One region of the Planococcus plakortidis genome, then DNA from elsewhere that is predicted to be linked to it. Evidence: a T-box and tRNA genes for the amino acid it is inferred to sense, from the RefSeq annotation. Region 1 holds a T-box; the other holds one or more tRNA genes.
What was found. A T-box is a leader RNA that pairs with one kind of tRNA and senses whether it is charged. The one in region 1 lies ahead of leuS (leucine--tRNA ligase), so its partner is inferred to be a tRNA-Leu.
Positions count from the first base shown of each region.

Region 2: it encodes a tRNA-Leu, which carries the amino acid that the T-box ahead of leuS (leucine--tRNA ligase) is inferred to sense. The anticodon was not compared.

Region 1 is NZ_CP016539.2:1,265,180-1,272,307, forward strand. Features, by position in the region: gene mnmL (tRNA modification radical SAM protein MnmL/YtqA) at 1-48, opposite strand, end outside; gene BBI15_RS06480 (CoA transferase subunit A) at 218-904, shown strand; gene BBI15_RS06485 (3-oxoacid CoA-transferase subunit B) at 923-1,576, shown strand; T-box leader at 1,621-1,815, shown strand; gene leuS (leucine--tRNA ligase) at 1,902-4,313, shown strand; gene BBI15_RS06495 (BaiN/RdsA family NAD(P)/FAD-dependent oxidoreductase) at 5,320-6,606, opposite strand; gene BBI15_RS06500 (putative polysaccharide biosynthesis protein) at 6,738-7,128, shown strand, end outside.
Region 2 is NZ_CP016539.2:1,047,398-1,054,525, reverse strand. Features, by position in the region: gene BBI15_RS05355 (C45 family autoproteolytic acyltransferase/hydrolase) at 1-1,027, opposite strand, end outside; gene BBI15_RS05350 (cation-transporting P-type ATPase) at 1,038-3,719, opposite strand; tRNA gene BBI15_RS05345 (tRNA-Leu) at 4,150-4,233, opposite strand; tRNA gene BBI15_RS05340 (tRNA-Leu) at 4,441-4,524, opposite strand; tRNA gene BBI15_RS05335 (tRNA-Cys) at 4,534-4,607, opposite strand; tRNA gene BBI15_RS05330 (tRNA-Gly) at 4,617-4,691, opposite strand; tRNA gene BBI15_RS05325 (tRNA-Gln) at 4,697-4,768, opposite strand; tRNA gene BBI15_RS05320 (tRNA-His) at 4,776-4,851, opposite strand; tRNA gene BBI15_RS05315 (tRNA-His) at 4,896-4,968, opposite strand; tRNA gene BBI15_RS05310 (tRNA-Trp) at 4,990-5,063, opposite strand; tRNA gene BBI15_RS05305 (tRNA-Tyr) at 5,070-5,152, opposite strand; tRNA gene BBI15_RS05300 (tRNA-Thr) at 5,156-5,231, opposite strand; tRNA gene BBI15_RS05295 (tRNA-Phe) at 5,246-5,321, opposite strand; tRNA gene BBI15_RS05290 (tRNA-Asp) at 5,337-5,412, opposite strand; tRNA gene BBI15_RS05285 (tRNA-Met) at 5,416-5,492, opposite strand; tRNA gene BBI15_RS05280 (tRNA-Val) at 5,539-5,614, opposite strand; tRNA gene BBI15_RS05275 (tRNA-Glu) at 5,620-5,694, opposite strand; tRNA gene BBI15_RS05270 (tRNA-Ser) at 5,716-5,805, opposite strand; tRNA gene BBI15_RS05265 (tRNA-Asn) at 5,811-5,885, opposite strand; rRNA gene rrf (5S ribosomal RNA) at 5,896-6,011, opposite strand; rRNA gene BBI15_RS05255 (23S ribosomal RNA) at 6,139-7,128, opposite strand, start outside.

The DNA of each region.
Region 1 (7,128 bases):
ATAATAGCGCTTCCCGTCACTCGGGAAAGGAAATTCGTTGTCCATCATAAAACCCTCCTCAGCTGACATTATACCACGCTGCCGCCATCGGGAAAGGCGCCTATAATCATGTCAACATTGTCCTTGTTGCGTTTACTACGGACTTTTGGTTAAATTGGTAATGGAAGCGTTTTATTGAAATAAAATTCAGTTAATGTTGCAGAGGGGGAAACGCGCGATGAAACCGATTTACAATTCTGCCAAAGAGGCAGTCGAACCGATACAAGACGGCGCCACCATCATGGTTGGGGGATTCGGGCTGGTCGGGATTCCGGAACAGCTGATCCTGGCGCTCGTCGATAAAGGGGTAAAAGACCTTACCGTCATTTCCAATAACTGCGGCGTCGATGAATGGGGCCTCGGGTTATTGCTGAAAAACAAGCAAATCAAAAAAATGATCGGCTCATATGTCGGGGAAAACAAGGAATTCGAACGTCAAGTACTGTCCGGAGAAATCGAAGTCGAATTGACACCGCAAGGAACGCTCGCTGAAAAGATGCGCGCAGGCGGGGCCGGCATTCCGGCATTCTTCACACCGGCAGGCGTCGGTACCACTGTGGCAGAGGGTAAGGAAATCCGTGAATTCGGCGGCAAAGAGCATGTGCTCGAAATGGCATTGACAGCTGATTTTTCGCTGGTGCGTGCACATACAGCCGATAAAATGGGCAATCTTGTCTACAACAAGACTGCACAGAACTTCAATCCGCTAGCGGCAGCTGCCGGTAAAGTGACGATTGCGGAAGTTGAGCATTTGGTGGAAATCGGGGATATCGACCCGAACCATGTGCAAACGCCAAGCATCTACGTGCAAGGACTGTTGCAGGCAGACCAGGAAAAACGAATCGAGCGTTTGACGACGCGTTAAGAAAGGATGGGGACAACAGTGGACAAACAGGCTATCAGAGAACGAATCGCAAAACGTGCGGAAAAGGAAATCAACGATGGAGATTACGTCAACCTTGGCATCGGCATGCCGACCTTGGTTGCAAACTTCATTTCCGATAATAAACAAGTGGTCTTGCAGTCTGAAAACGGGCTCCTCGGAATCGGACCGTATCCGACTGAAGACCAAGTCGATCCCGATTTGATCAACGCCGGGAAAGAAACCGTCACTACGATCCCGGGCTCCGCATTCTTCACGAGCGCAGAGTCATTCGCGATGATTCGCGGCGGGCATATCGATGTCGCGATCCTTGGCGGCATGGAAGTTGCAGAAAACGGAGACTTGGCTAACTGGATGATTCCAGGGAAAATGATCAAAGGCATGGGCGGCGCGATGGACCTCGTGCACGGCGCGAAAAAAGTCATCGTCATCATGGACCATGTCTCGAAGGATGGTTCAGCGAAAATCAAGAAAGCATGTGATCTGCCGTTGACCGGTAAAGCGGTAGTCAATTTGATCATCACGGAACGGGCGGTCATCGAAGTGACGGATTCCGGCCTTGTGCTGAAAGAAGTATTCGAAGGCCATACAGTAGACGAGGTCGTCGCTGCAACCGATGCCGAGTTGAATACAGACAGCGTGAAAGTACACTGAGCTATTGCATAAAGACAGGCGCTCAGCTAAAATGGAATCAATAGCAAATGGCCGTGAAGAGGAGTAGTAGAGCATTTTTGCATCAAAGAGAGCCGGCGGGTGGTGCGAGCCGGCATGCAGGATGGTTGAACTCGCCTTGGAGTCTGCGCAGTGATTGCGCCGTTTTCCGCGTTAAGGAATCAAGTTGGGCGAGCAATCGCTAATTTGGGTGGTACCGCGGGAAAAATCCCGTCCCTTAGTTTTAAGGGGCGGGATTTTTTTATTTTGCTAAAGAATATGCAGGACATGCGGGCATCCGCTTGTATTTAGAGGAGGAAAATAGGAAATGTCTTTCAACCACAAGGAAATCGAAAAGAAATGGCAAAAGCACTGGCAGGAAAACAAAACCTTCAAAACGAAAAACACGCCGGGCAAGGAAAAATTCTATGCACTCGATATGTTCCCGTATCCATCAGGTGCCGGCCTTCACGTCGGGCATCCGGAAGGCTACACAGCGACCGATATCTTGAGCCGCCAAAAACGCATGCAAGGTTACGACGTGCTCCATCCGATGGGGTGGGATGCGTTCGGTTTGCCGGCTGAGCAATACGCGCTTGATACCGGAAACGACCCAGCGGAGTTCACGGCGAAAAACATCGAGACCTTCAAGCGCCAAATCCAGGAACTTGGCTTCTCCTATGATTGGGACCGTGAAATCAACACGACCGACCCGAAGTATTATAAATGGACGCAGTGGATCTTCATCCAGCTTTACAATAAAGGCTTGGCATATGTCGATGAAGTAGCGGTCAACTGGTGCCCGGCACTTGGCACGGTGCTCGCCAATGAAGAAGTGGTCGACGGGGTTTCCGAGCGCGGCGGCCATCCGGTCGAACGCCGCCCGATGCGCCAATGGGTGTTGCGGATTACGGAATATGCAGACCGCCTGCTTGAGGACCTGGAAGAACTTGACTGGCCGGAAAGCTTGAAAGACATGCAGCGCAACTGGATCGGAAAATCCGAAGGTGCGGAGCTTGAATTCAAAATCGATGGCACTGGGCTTTCATTCCGCGCATTCACGACGCGCCCGGATACGATTTTCGGCGCAACTTACGCGGTGCTTGCCCCGGAACATAAATTGGTCGGTGAAATCACGACATCTGAACAAAGCGAAGCAGTTGCCGAATATATCGACAAAGTGAAAACGAAAAGCGATTTGGAACGTACCGATCTCGCGAAAGATAAAACGGGTGTCTTCACTGGAGCTTATGCGATCAATCCGGCAAGCGGCGAGAAAATGCCGATCTGGATCGCCGATTATGTCCTCGCGACTTATGGGACAGGCGCAATCATGGCCGTGCCGGCACACGATGAACGGGATTACGAATTCGCGAAACAATTCGGGTTGCCGATCGTTGAAGTCGTCTCTGGCGGCAATATCGACGAAGAAGCGTACGCCGGCGACGGCGAACTCGTCAATTCCGGTTTCCTTGACGGTTTGAACAAAACGGAAGCGATTGGAAAAGCGATCGACTGGCTCGAAACTGAAGGCGTCGGCGAGAAGAAAATCACGTACCGTTTGCGCGATTGGCTGTTCAGCCGCCAACGTTATTGGGGTGAGCCGATCCCAATCATCCACTGGGAAGACGGCACGATGTCGCCTGTTGACGAAGCGGACTTGCCACTCGAGCTTCCGGTCACAACGGACATCAAGCCGAGCGGGACAGGCGAATCGCCGCTTGCCAATATCGAGGAATGGGTCAATGTCACGCATCCCGAAACCGGCATGAAAGGCCGCCGCGAAACGAACACGATGCCGCAATGGGCCGGCAGCTGCTGGTATTATTTGCGCTTTATCGATCCCGTTAACGACGAAGCCATCGCGGATCCGGAACTGTTGAAACGCTGGCTTCCGGTTGATGTCTATATCGGTGGTGCGGAACACGCCGTCCTTCACTTATTGTATGCGCGTTTCTGGCATAAAGTGTTGTATGACCTTGGCGTCGTACCGACGAAAGAGCCGTTCCAGAAGTTATTCAACCAGGGGATGATCCTCGGGGAAGGCAACGAAAAAATGTCGAAATCCAAAGGCAATGTCGTCAATCCGGACCAGATCATCGAAAGCCACGGCGCGGACACGCTGCGCATGTACGAAATGTTCATGGGGCCGCTTGAAGCGTCGATCGCCTGGTCAACGAACGGGCTCGACGGATCACGCCGCTTCCTCGACCGCATCTGGCGCTTGCTGGTTGAAGACGGAACGATCTCAAGCAAAGTCGTTGAACAAAACGACGGCAAACTGGAGAAAGTGTATCATCAGACTGTCAAGAAAGTAACCGAAGACTTTGACGGCCTGCGCTTCAATACGGCGATTTCGCAAATGATGGTGTTCATCAACGAAGCCTATAAGGCGGACAATTTGCCGAAAGAATATATCGAAGGCTTCGTGAAGATGCTGTCGCCGATCGCGCCGCATTTGGCCGAAGAGCTTTGGAATAAACTCGGGCATAGCGAAACGGTAACGTATGAAGCATGGCCGACGTTTGATGAGTCGAAACTGGTTGACGATGAAATCGAGATCGTCGTCCAAGTAAACGGCAAAGTGAGAAGCAAGCTGACTGTCGCGAAAGACAGCACGAAAGAACAACTGGAAGAAGCGGCGCTCGCCGACGAGCACGTCCAAAAGGCGGCAGAAGGCAAGCAAGTGCGCAAAGTCATTGCCATTCCAGGTAAATTGGTTAATATCGTTGTAGGATAAATAATGAAAGCCGCCAGGGAGATCCCCCTGGCGGCTTTTCTATTGTGATTCGAATATGAATGTGACAAGGAAGATTAAAGAAGTGAGTGGAAAAGTGTCCGCTATTCGACTGCACTCCAATGGCTGCTTTGGGCTCGCAGGATGCGAGTCATGCAGCTGATGCGACAGGACGTCGCGTTTTCAGCTGCCCGGGGATGGGGTGGGTATTGAGCCAAGGTGGCAAAGAGCGCCACCTTTGTCTCGCCAGCCCGCGCAGTTCCCCAGGAGTCAGCCATTTCTGCTCCGTCTCTAATTTTAGAGTGGAAGGTAAATTATTTAGCTCACTCAGCAGAAGGTGTGAAGATGCATCATATTCTAAAACTTGATTCAACCAGGTTAGAGAATGAAGTGACGTCGGTCTTCAACTGTTAAATAAAATAACAATTGTATCAATTCAAGGACTGACCAGTCAGATGCTTCATCTCAGGAAGCGATTTCCCCACTAGTCGGCAACTAGATACAGAAGCAGACCTGCGTAAACAATCTTCACACAACGAAATTGCCCAGCCGCCGAGCGTTAAGGGTGAGCCGACGCAATAAGACAGGCGTTCTTCCTGGCTTATTGCCAAAGGCCAACCTAAAGCTAGGCGGCGAATACTAAGATGAAACTTAAATCAATATTTAATAACATTTCCGCAAGAAAACTCTCACTATCCTATTCCACGCTCAATTAGGGAAGCGATTTCCCCGCAAGCCGGTAACTTAATAAAGAAGCAGATTTGCTTAAACAGTCTTCACACAATAAAATTGCCCAGCCGCCGAGCGTCAAGGGTGAGCTGACGCAATAAGACAGGTGTTCTTCCTGGCTTATTGCCAAAGGCCAACCCAAAGCCGGGCGGCGAATACTAAGATGACAACCAAATCAATGCTTAGGAACACTTCCACATGAAACCTCTCTGATTTAATTCCGTTTATTTTAAAGGAGCGCAGTCGAAACACTGTTTATTCCATAAAAAAGCCCGATTGCTTATGCAATCGGACTTTCGGTTTGATAAGAAGCAGCGAATTCGGCTGCGTTTTTTCCTGCGACGTGTCCGGTAACAAGGGCGGACGTGATATTGTAGCCGCCGGTGTAGCCGTGGATATCGAGGATTTCGCCGCAGAAGAACAAGCCGGGCTTTTTCTTCGAATGCATCGTCTTCGGCTCGATTTCTTTGATCGACACGCCACCGCCTGTGACGAACGCTTTTTCGATCGGCTGAGTGCCGGAAACGGTCATCGTGAACGCCGTCATTTCGGCTGCGAGTGCACGGACTTTATCTGCCGGCAGTTCAGCGCCGGTCAGTTGCGGGTCAATGCCTGCACGACCCAATAGGAACAGCAGCCAGCGTTCTTGAGCTAAGCTTTTCCAGACATTTTTCAAGGCTTTTTTCGGTTCGTCTTTCATGAGCTTGTTAAGCAGCTGGAAAGCCGATTCCGCGTTGTCATCCGGCATGGAATTGATGCGGACGGTCACGGCTTGGCCGCCATTTTTCTTCATTTCCTTGACGACGTATTGGCTGCAGCGCAGTATCGCCGGGCCGCTCAATCCGAAATGGGTGAACAGCATATCCATCTGGTGGGTGACGAGAGCTTTGCCTTTTTTGTTGAGCACCGTGACGGCGACATCGCGCAGGGCAAGCCCTTGCAGGTCGCGTGATTTGATGAACGGTTCGTTCGACAATAACGGAACTTCCGTCGGATAGAGGTCGGTGACGGTATGTCCTGCTTTTTCTGCCCAAGGATAGCCGTCACCGGTCGAGCCGGTCTGTGGCACGGCTTTTCCGCCAACTGCGACAACCACTGCAAGCGATTGGAATTCCTCGCCTGAATGCAGGCGGATGCCCGTCACTTTATCGTCGTCCATCAGCAAACTTTTGACAGGGGAATCGAGTTTGACTTCCACACCGAGCCGGTCCATTTCACCGAACATCGCATCGGCCACATCCTGTGCCCGGTTTGACACGGGGAACATGCGGCCGTGGTCTTCTTCCTTCAAGGCGACGCCGAGGTTCTCGAAAAATTCGATGATGTCTTCATTGTTGAATACGGAGAACGGGCTGTACATGAAACGCCCGTTGCCGGGAATATGGCGGACGATTTCCTCTAACGGCAGGCGGTTGGTCACGTTGCAGCGGCCGCCGCCGGAGATGATCAATTTCTTTCCAAGCTTTTTGCCTTTTTCGACGAGCAGCACACGCTTGCCATTCGATGCGGCAGCGATGGAAGCCATCAAACCGGATGGGCCTCCGCCGATGATGATGATGTCATACATATGATAAAAACTCACTTTCGTTTTTCTTTTCAGTATACACGACGAGTCAAAACACGTTGAGTAATTTTGTCTATAGGTGTAAACTATCGTGTAGATTGCTTTTTATTTTGAACAAAGTCAGGGAGTGCAAAATGTCCTCATTAATTAAAGGAACAGCCATTTTAACTTTAGGTTTATTTCTGTCGAAAGTGCTCGGCGTCATCTATATCATCCCGTTTTACAGCATGGTCGGGGAAGACAATATCGGCCTCTACCAGTATGCTTACATACCGTATAACTTGATGCTTGCACTGGCGATATCCGGTGCGCCGATCGCGTTTTCCAAGTTCACGGCCAAGTACAATTCACTCGGTGACTATGAAACCGGCAGGCGATTATTGCGTTCGGGCTTGCTGACGATGATGGTCACGGGCTTCGTGTCATTTTTGGCGCTATACCTACTGGCCGAGCCGCTTGCCCGCATCACTATCTCGGAAGATGAAGTCATCTATTCGGTGGGCGATATTGCAGACGCAATCCGCT
Region 2 (7,128 bases), 220 kb from region 1:
GAGCAAAGCCAATGCCGGTCTCAATCTGCCCATGGACGGATCGATTGCGGACAGGCTTTCCTGCAAGCCACTCCCCGAAATTGAACACTTCAGGCTCCTGATCCCCTCCAAGCGCAAACCACACTTCCCGCTCTTTCGGCAGATAAACCGAAGTATGGATCGTCCCAGCCCAACTCTTATAAAGATTCGAAAACAAGCCGCGACCCGTATCATTGAACAAGCGATAAGCGCGATACGCTTCCATAGCATCTTCTGCATTCTGTTCGATAATCGATAGCCGTTCGTAAGAATCCTTTAAATAATTGCGGTTCTCATGTTGCTGGATTTCAAAATGATTCGTGCACGCAATGGCATCACGCACCGCGACTTTACGCGGCGTTGCTTCGATGACCTTTGTCGCGCCGCCCTTATCGGTCACGACGTAGCTGAATGACCCGCGATGCGGAATGTCTTTAACTAAATCAACCGCCTCTTCTATAGTTGCGCAGCTCTCGAGGATGATGCGCCCGATCATATAACAGACAAAGCCATCCCCCGGATTTTTCCGATGCATGAAGTTATAGCCCATCGCCAATCCATGTTCGTTCATGCCATCCATACGCCCCAAAATGCGTTGGCTCGGGCCGATGAGGGCATTCCCCTCTTCTGGCTGGAATAAGCAGAACCTGCCTTCATACGTTTGGGGATGAAAATCATAATTACGCACTAAGAAATCCTCACCCGTGACAATTGAACAGCCCGACGGCGGCGCATCGATCCGGTAACCCCCGAAATCTCGCAGCACCTCATCAATTGGCAGCTGGAGGCTGTCTTCAAGGCCTTTCAGCTCATCCCACAATTTAGGCGCGTATTCGTTGAAAGCCGCTTGCGCTTCTGCCGGATCGATAACAAAGCGTGGCCTCTTGCTTTTCCATTGCCCACGGCGGTTGTGCAATGTAATCGATTCTTTAAGCGCTATTCCTTGCATCATTCCATAATCATAATGGCTTCCCCTGAATTCAATGATTTCGCTATGTATCTTTTTCATAACTCCTCCTTCACCCGTGCTTGGTTTGATTAGTTTTCGATCGTTTTCCAACTCGTTCCATCGAACGCATTAGCCATTTTTCAAGCTCTACGATAATAAATACGCTCAGGCCGATCAAGAGCGGCCAGACCCAATACCCGAGCGCAATCGGTTCCGTCCCAAGCAAGATGTTCATGAACGGGACATACGTGACTGCGAGCTGTACTACAAGTAAAATCACCGATACGATAAACGCCGCTTTATTGGAAAAGAAGTCACGATTCAACGCAAATCGCCGCTCGCTCCTGCAATTGAACAAATATAACAGCTGCGAAATCACCAATGCTTGCAGAGTCATCGTCTGCAGGATTCCCTGCTCATAGCCCCTAGATTCCAGCACACTGTTCATCCACAGAATACCGCCGCCGATGATCGTTGACGCGAAAACGATGCGGAAAATATAATATCCGCTAAGCAAGGGACTTTGCGCTTTCCGTGGCGGCCGCTCCATCGTACCAGGCTCCAGCTTTTCAAACGCAATCGCCAAAGAGATCGTTACCGCCGTAATCATGTTGACCCATAAGATTTGTACTGGGGTTAAAGGAATCGTGGTGCCAAAAAGAATGCTGACAAAAATGAGCAGTCCTTCCGACACGTTTGTCGGTAAAATGAACAAAATGGTTTTTTTCAAGTTATCGTATACACGGCGCCCTTCTTTCACTGCATTGACAATCGTGCTGAAATTATCGTCGACCAGCACCATCTCAGCCGCTTCCTTCGACACTTCAGTTCCTTTAATCCCCATCGCAATGCCAATATCCGCCCGCTTCAACGCGGGAGCGTCATTAACCCCGTCTCCAGTCATTGCACACACCTGTCCCTGGGCCTGAAGAGCCTCCACCAATTGTAATTTATTCGTTGGGCTGGTCCGTGCAAAAATATCATATTCCAACGCTGCCGCTTCTAGTTCCCGGCTGTTCAATCCATCCAGTTCCCGGCCTTCAATCGCTTTCAGGCCATCCCCGATGCCAAGCTGGGACCCAATCGCCACTGCAGTTTCCTTATGGTCTCCTGTAATCATTTTTACGCGGATCCCTGCCTGTTTACATTGTGCAATCGACTCTATCACTTCTTCCCTGGGCGGATCAATAATGCCTGCAAGCCCCAAAAATTCAAAACCGCTCTCCATATCTTCGTGCCCAATTTCATCAATATGATAATCCACCTGTTTTACAGCCGCCCCCAGGAGCCGTTCACCGCGTTTTGCATGTTCGGCAATCTTCGCCTCCCATTCAACATGTTCTTTCTCTGGAACCATCTTCAATAGCTTTTCAGGAGCCCCTTTAACGTAAATCCATTTACTTCCCTGTTCTTCAACTAATGCCGCCATGTACTTATAGGAGGAATCGAATGGGATTTTCGAAAGCACAGGCAACTTTTCAACACTCTGATCAGCCTTTTCAACAAGTGTCAGCAAGCATCCTTCTGTAGCCCCTCCACTGACTGCCCAGTTTCCTTTAGCATCTTTTAATAAATGTGCATCATTGACCGTTTTGACACAGGACAAAAACTTCATTAATCTTGGATGATCCGTTAAATAAACCTTTTTGCCATTTAGTTTCAATGTCCCTTCAGGCGAGTAGCCAACACCGCTAGCTTGGATTTCCCCGTCTGACAGAATCACAGAAGTTGCCGTCATTTCATTTTTCGTTAATGTGCCTGTCTTGTCCGAACAAATGACTGTTACTGCCCCTAAAGTTTCAACTGATGGCAAATTCCGGACTATGGCGTTTTTGCCTGCCATGGTCTGGACCCCTAGCGCTAAAATAATCGATAGGACCGCCGGCAAACCTTCTGGAATCGCAGCCACAGTCAATCCGATAATTGCTAGCAATAATTCAGCTGTAGCATAGTCATGGAACGAGTAACCGATAAAGAACATACCGATCGCGCATAGCACAATAATCATCGAAATACGTTTCCCGAATTGAGCCGTCTGTTTCAACAAAGGAGTCTGTAATTTCTCAACAGACTCCATCGCACTGCTGATTTTCCCAAGTTCAGTAGATCCTCCTGTAGCTGTAACAATACCAATACCTGAACCTGACGCGATAGATGTTCCCGCAAACACCATATTAGTGCGATCACCGAGTACTGTGTCTGCTGGAAGCTTATCTGTCTGTTTTTCGACAGCTTCCGACTCGCCCGTCAAAGACGATTCTTCCACCAGCAAATTCGCCTCCTCTGCAAGACGCATATCTGCCGGCACTTTATCGCCAGCCCTCAAGTAAACAAGATCTCCTGGCACAAGTTCAGTCGCCAGGATTTCAATCCGTTTGCCAGATCGCAGAACTGCTGCCTTAATTGACAACATATCACGGATACTATCCAACGCTTTTTCCGCCTTATTCTGTTGAATATAACCGATTGCTGCATTGATGACCACAACAGCCAGAATGACTATCGTATCAATATAATGTCCGAGAACGACTGTAATAATTGCTGCTGCCAGCAGAACATAAATCAAAACATCGTGGAAATGCTTAAGGAATTTTATAATGGCAGGCTCACGTTTTCCTTCAGGCAATTCATTATGCCCCCATACTTCAAGCCTATGGATTGCTTCGTCCTGTCTCAAACCTTCTCCTAAACGTACGGCTTGTTTATCAAGAATATCCATAATCTCTTCATCAAACCAGCGTTCTTCAGTCATACTCTCACCCCTGCAAGATCATGATTTTGATTATTATAACACGCACCGTATAGACTTCCTTTCTTTTCGTCAAACAAGTGCCAAAAAATAGAAAAAGACAACTTCCAATGAAAGCTGCCCCTTTCCCTTTCTCAAATTTCTAAGGAATAGACCCGTCCCTAGAGTCTACATCCCTTATCTAGCACATCTGTCCATTCCATCAGATTTACTTCTCCTCAAGATAAAGAAGAAAATATCACTTCACATCCATAATAAGTATTTTATATGCTTCCCTATTCATGAAATAAATATAATACACAAAAATAAATTTATTGAACGATCAATAGCAACTATTACGCATTTCGAAAACTACATACTTTAAGGCACAAAAAAAACCCTGACTAAGTCAGGGCTTTACAGTTTACATCACTTGGCAGAGTGATGAATATGATACCGGCGGTCGGGGTCGAACCGACACTCCCGTGAAGGAACGGGATTTTGAGTCCCGCGCGTCTGCCAATTCCGCCACGCCGGCAAAGTAAGATCCAGCAGCATCTAGTACTGCTTTAGGAACATTAATTATTATATTAATAAATCGATTACTTTGCAAGGGGTTTTTTGTTTTTTTTAAAAAAACTTTCACCAACTCAATTCTAATAATTTTATTAAATTATCCAAAGAAAAAAAACCTGACATAAGAGTCAGGGTTTTTCTTCATCACTTGGCAGAGTGATGAGCATGATACCGGCGGTCGGGGTCGAACCGACACTCCCGTGAAGGAACGGGATTTTGAGTCCCGCGCGTCTGCCAATTCCGCCACGCCGGCAAAATATTTTGGAGGCGGCAACCGGACTCGAACCGGTGGTAAGGGTGTTGCAGACCCATGCCTTACCGCTTGGCTATGCCGCCTAGATATAATGGAGCGGAAGACGGGGGTCGAACCCGCGACCTCCACCTTGGCAAGGTGGCGTTCTACCACTGAACTACTTCCGCAAAAGCTGGGGTACCTGGATTCGAACCAGGGCATGACGGGATCAAAACCCGTTGCCTTACCGCTTGGCTATACCCCAATAATACTGGGGCGGACGAGGGGAATTGAACCCCCGAATGCCGGAATCACAATCCGGTGCGTTAACCACTTCGCCACGACCGCCACGTTATTAGTACATTGAATTTGAAATTTGATGAAAAGCAAGGGGCGGACGAGGGGAATTGAACCCCCGAATGCCGGAATCACAATCCGGTGCGTTAACCACTTCGCCACGACCGCCATCTTAATATTCAAGTAAATTGGCAGGGGCAGTAGGAATCGAACCCACACCGGAGGTTTTGGAGACCTCTGTTCTACCTTTAAACTATGCCCCTAAAAACTGGTGGTGGGGGCAGATTCGAACTGCCGAACCCGAAGGAGCGGATTTACAGTCCGCCGCGTTTAGCCACTTCGCTACCCCACCGAATGGTGCCGGAGAAAGGACTTGAACCCTCAACCTACTGATTACAAGTCAGTTGCTCTACCAGTTGAGCTACTCCGGCATGGAGAAAAAATATGGTGGGTCAGGACGGAATCGAACCGCCGACACTTAGAGCTTCAATCTAATGCTCTACCAACTGAGCTACTGACCCATATTATTTAAAAAATGGCGGTCCCGACCGGGATCGAACCGGCGATCTCCTGCGTGACAGGCAGGCATGTTAACCGCTACACCACGGGACCATTTGGTTGCGGGGGCAGGATTTGAACCTGCGACCTTTGGGTTATGAGCCCAACGAGCTACCGAACTGCTCCACCCCGCGATAATCTTAAAGTTTCCTTCTATATTGATTATATGTATAAAAGAAATGGTGGAGGATGACGGGATCGAACCGCCGACCCTCTGCTTGTAAGGCAGATGCTCTCCCAGCTGAGCTAATCCTCCATGAATGGTGACCCCTACGGGATTCGAACCCGTGTTACCGCCGTGAAAGGGCGGTGTCTTAACCGCTTGACCAAGGGGCCATAATTTTGAGCTTGAGATACTGGCGGAGAGCAAGGGATTCGAACCCTTGAGACGGTTGCCCGCCTACATGATTTCCAATCATGCTCCTTCGGCCACTCGGACAGCTCTCCATAATTGGCTCCGAAGGTAGGATTCGAACCTACGACCATCGCATTAACAGTGCGGTGCTCTACCACTGAGCTACTTCGGAATAATAACTAGCCTAGCGACGTCCTACTCTCACAGGGGGAAACCCCCAACTACCATCGGCGCAAAAGAGCTTAACTTCCGTGTTCGGGATGGGGACGGGTGTGGCCTCTTTGCCATCATCACTAGACTGTATTAATTTGAAAGACAAGATTTATTATATCAATAATACCGATTTTTTCAAGTATTATTTTAAAAAATATTATCTTATTCTTTCAAAACTGGATAAATCGACATTGGAAACGCGTTTCAGTTTGTTGGTTAAGTCCTCGATCGATTAGTATTCGTCAGCTGCACGTGTCGCCACGCTTCCACCCCGAACCTATCTACCTCATCGTCTTTGAGGGATCTTACTTGCTTGCGCAATGGGAAATCTCATCTTGAGGGGGGCTTCGTGCTTAGATGCTTTCAGCACTTATCCCGGCCACACATAGCTACCCAGCGATGCTCTTGGCAGAACAACTGGTACACCAGCGGTGTGTCCATCCCGGTCCTCTCGTACTAAGGACAGCTCCTCTCAAATTTCCTGCGCCCGCGACGGATAGGGACCGAACTGTCTCACGACGTTCTGAACCCAGCTCGCGTACCGCTTTAATGGGCGAACAGCCCAACCCTTGGGACCGACTACAGCCCCAGGATGCGATGAGCCGACATCGAGGTGCCAAACCTCCCCGTCGATGTGGACTCTTGGGGGAGATAAGCCTGTTATCCCCGGGGTAGCTTTTATCCGTTGAGCGATGGCCCTTCCATGCGGAACCACCGGATCACTAAGTCCGTCTTTCGACCCTGCTCGACCTGTCCGTCTCGCAGTCAAGCTCCCTTGTGCCTTTACACTCTGCGAATGATTTCCAACCATTCTGAGGGAACCTTTGAGCGCCTCCGTTACTCTTTAGGAGGCGACCGCCCCAGTCAAACTGCCCGCCTGACACTGTCTCCCAAGCCGCTTAGGCTTGTGGGTTAGAAGTTCAATACAACCAGGGTAGTATCCCACCGACGCCTCCCCCGAAGCTGGCGCTCCGGGTTCTCTGGCTCCTACCTATCCTGTACAAGTTGCACCAAAATTCAATATCAGGCTACAGTAAAGCTCCACGGGGTCTTTCCGTCCTGTCGCGGGTAACCTGCATCTTCACAGGTACTATAATTTCACCGAGTCTCTCGTTGAGACAGTGCCCAGATCGTTACGCCTTTCGTGCGGGTCGGAACTTACCCGACAAGGAATTTCGCTACCTTAGGACCGTTATAGTTAC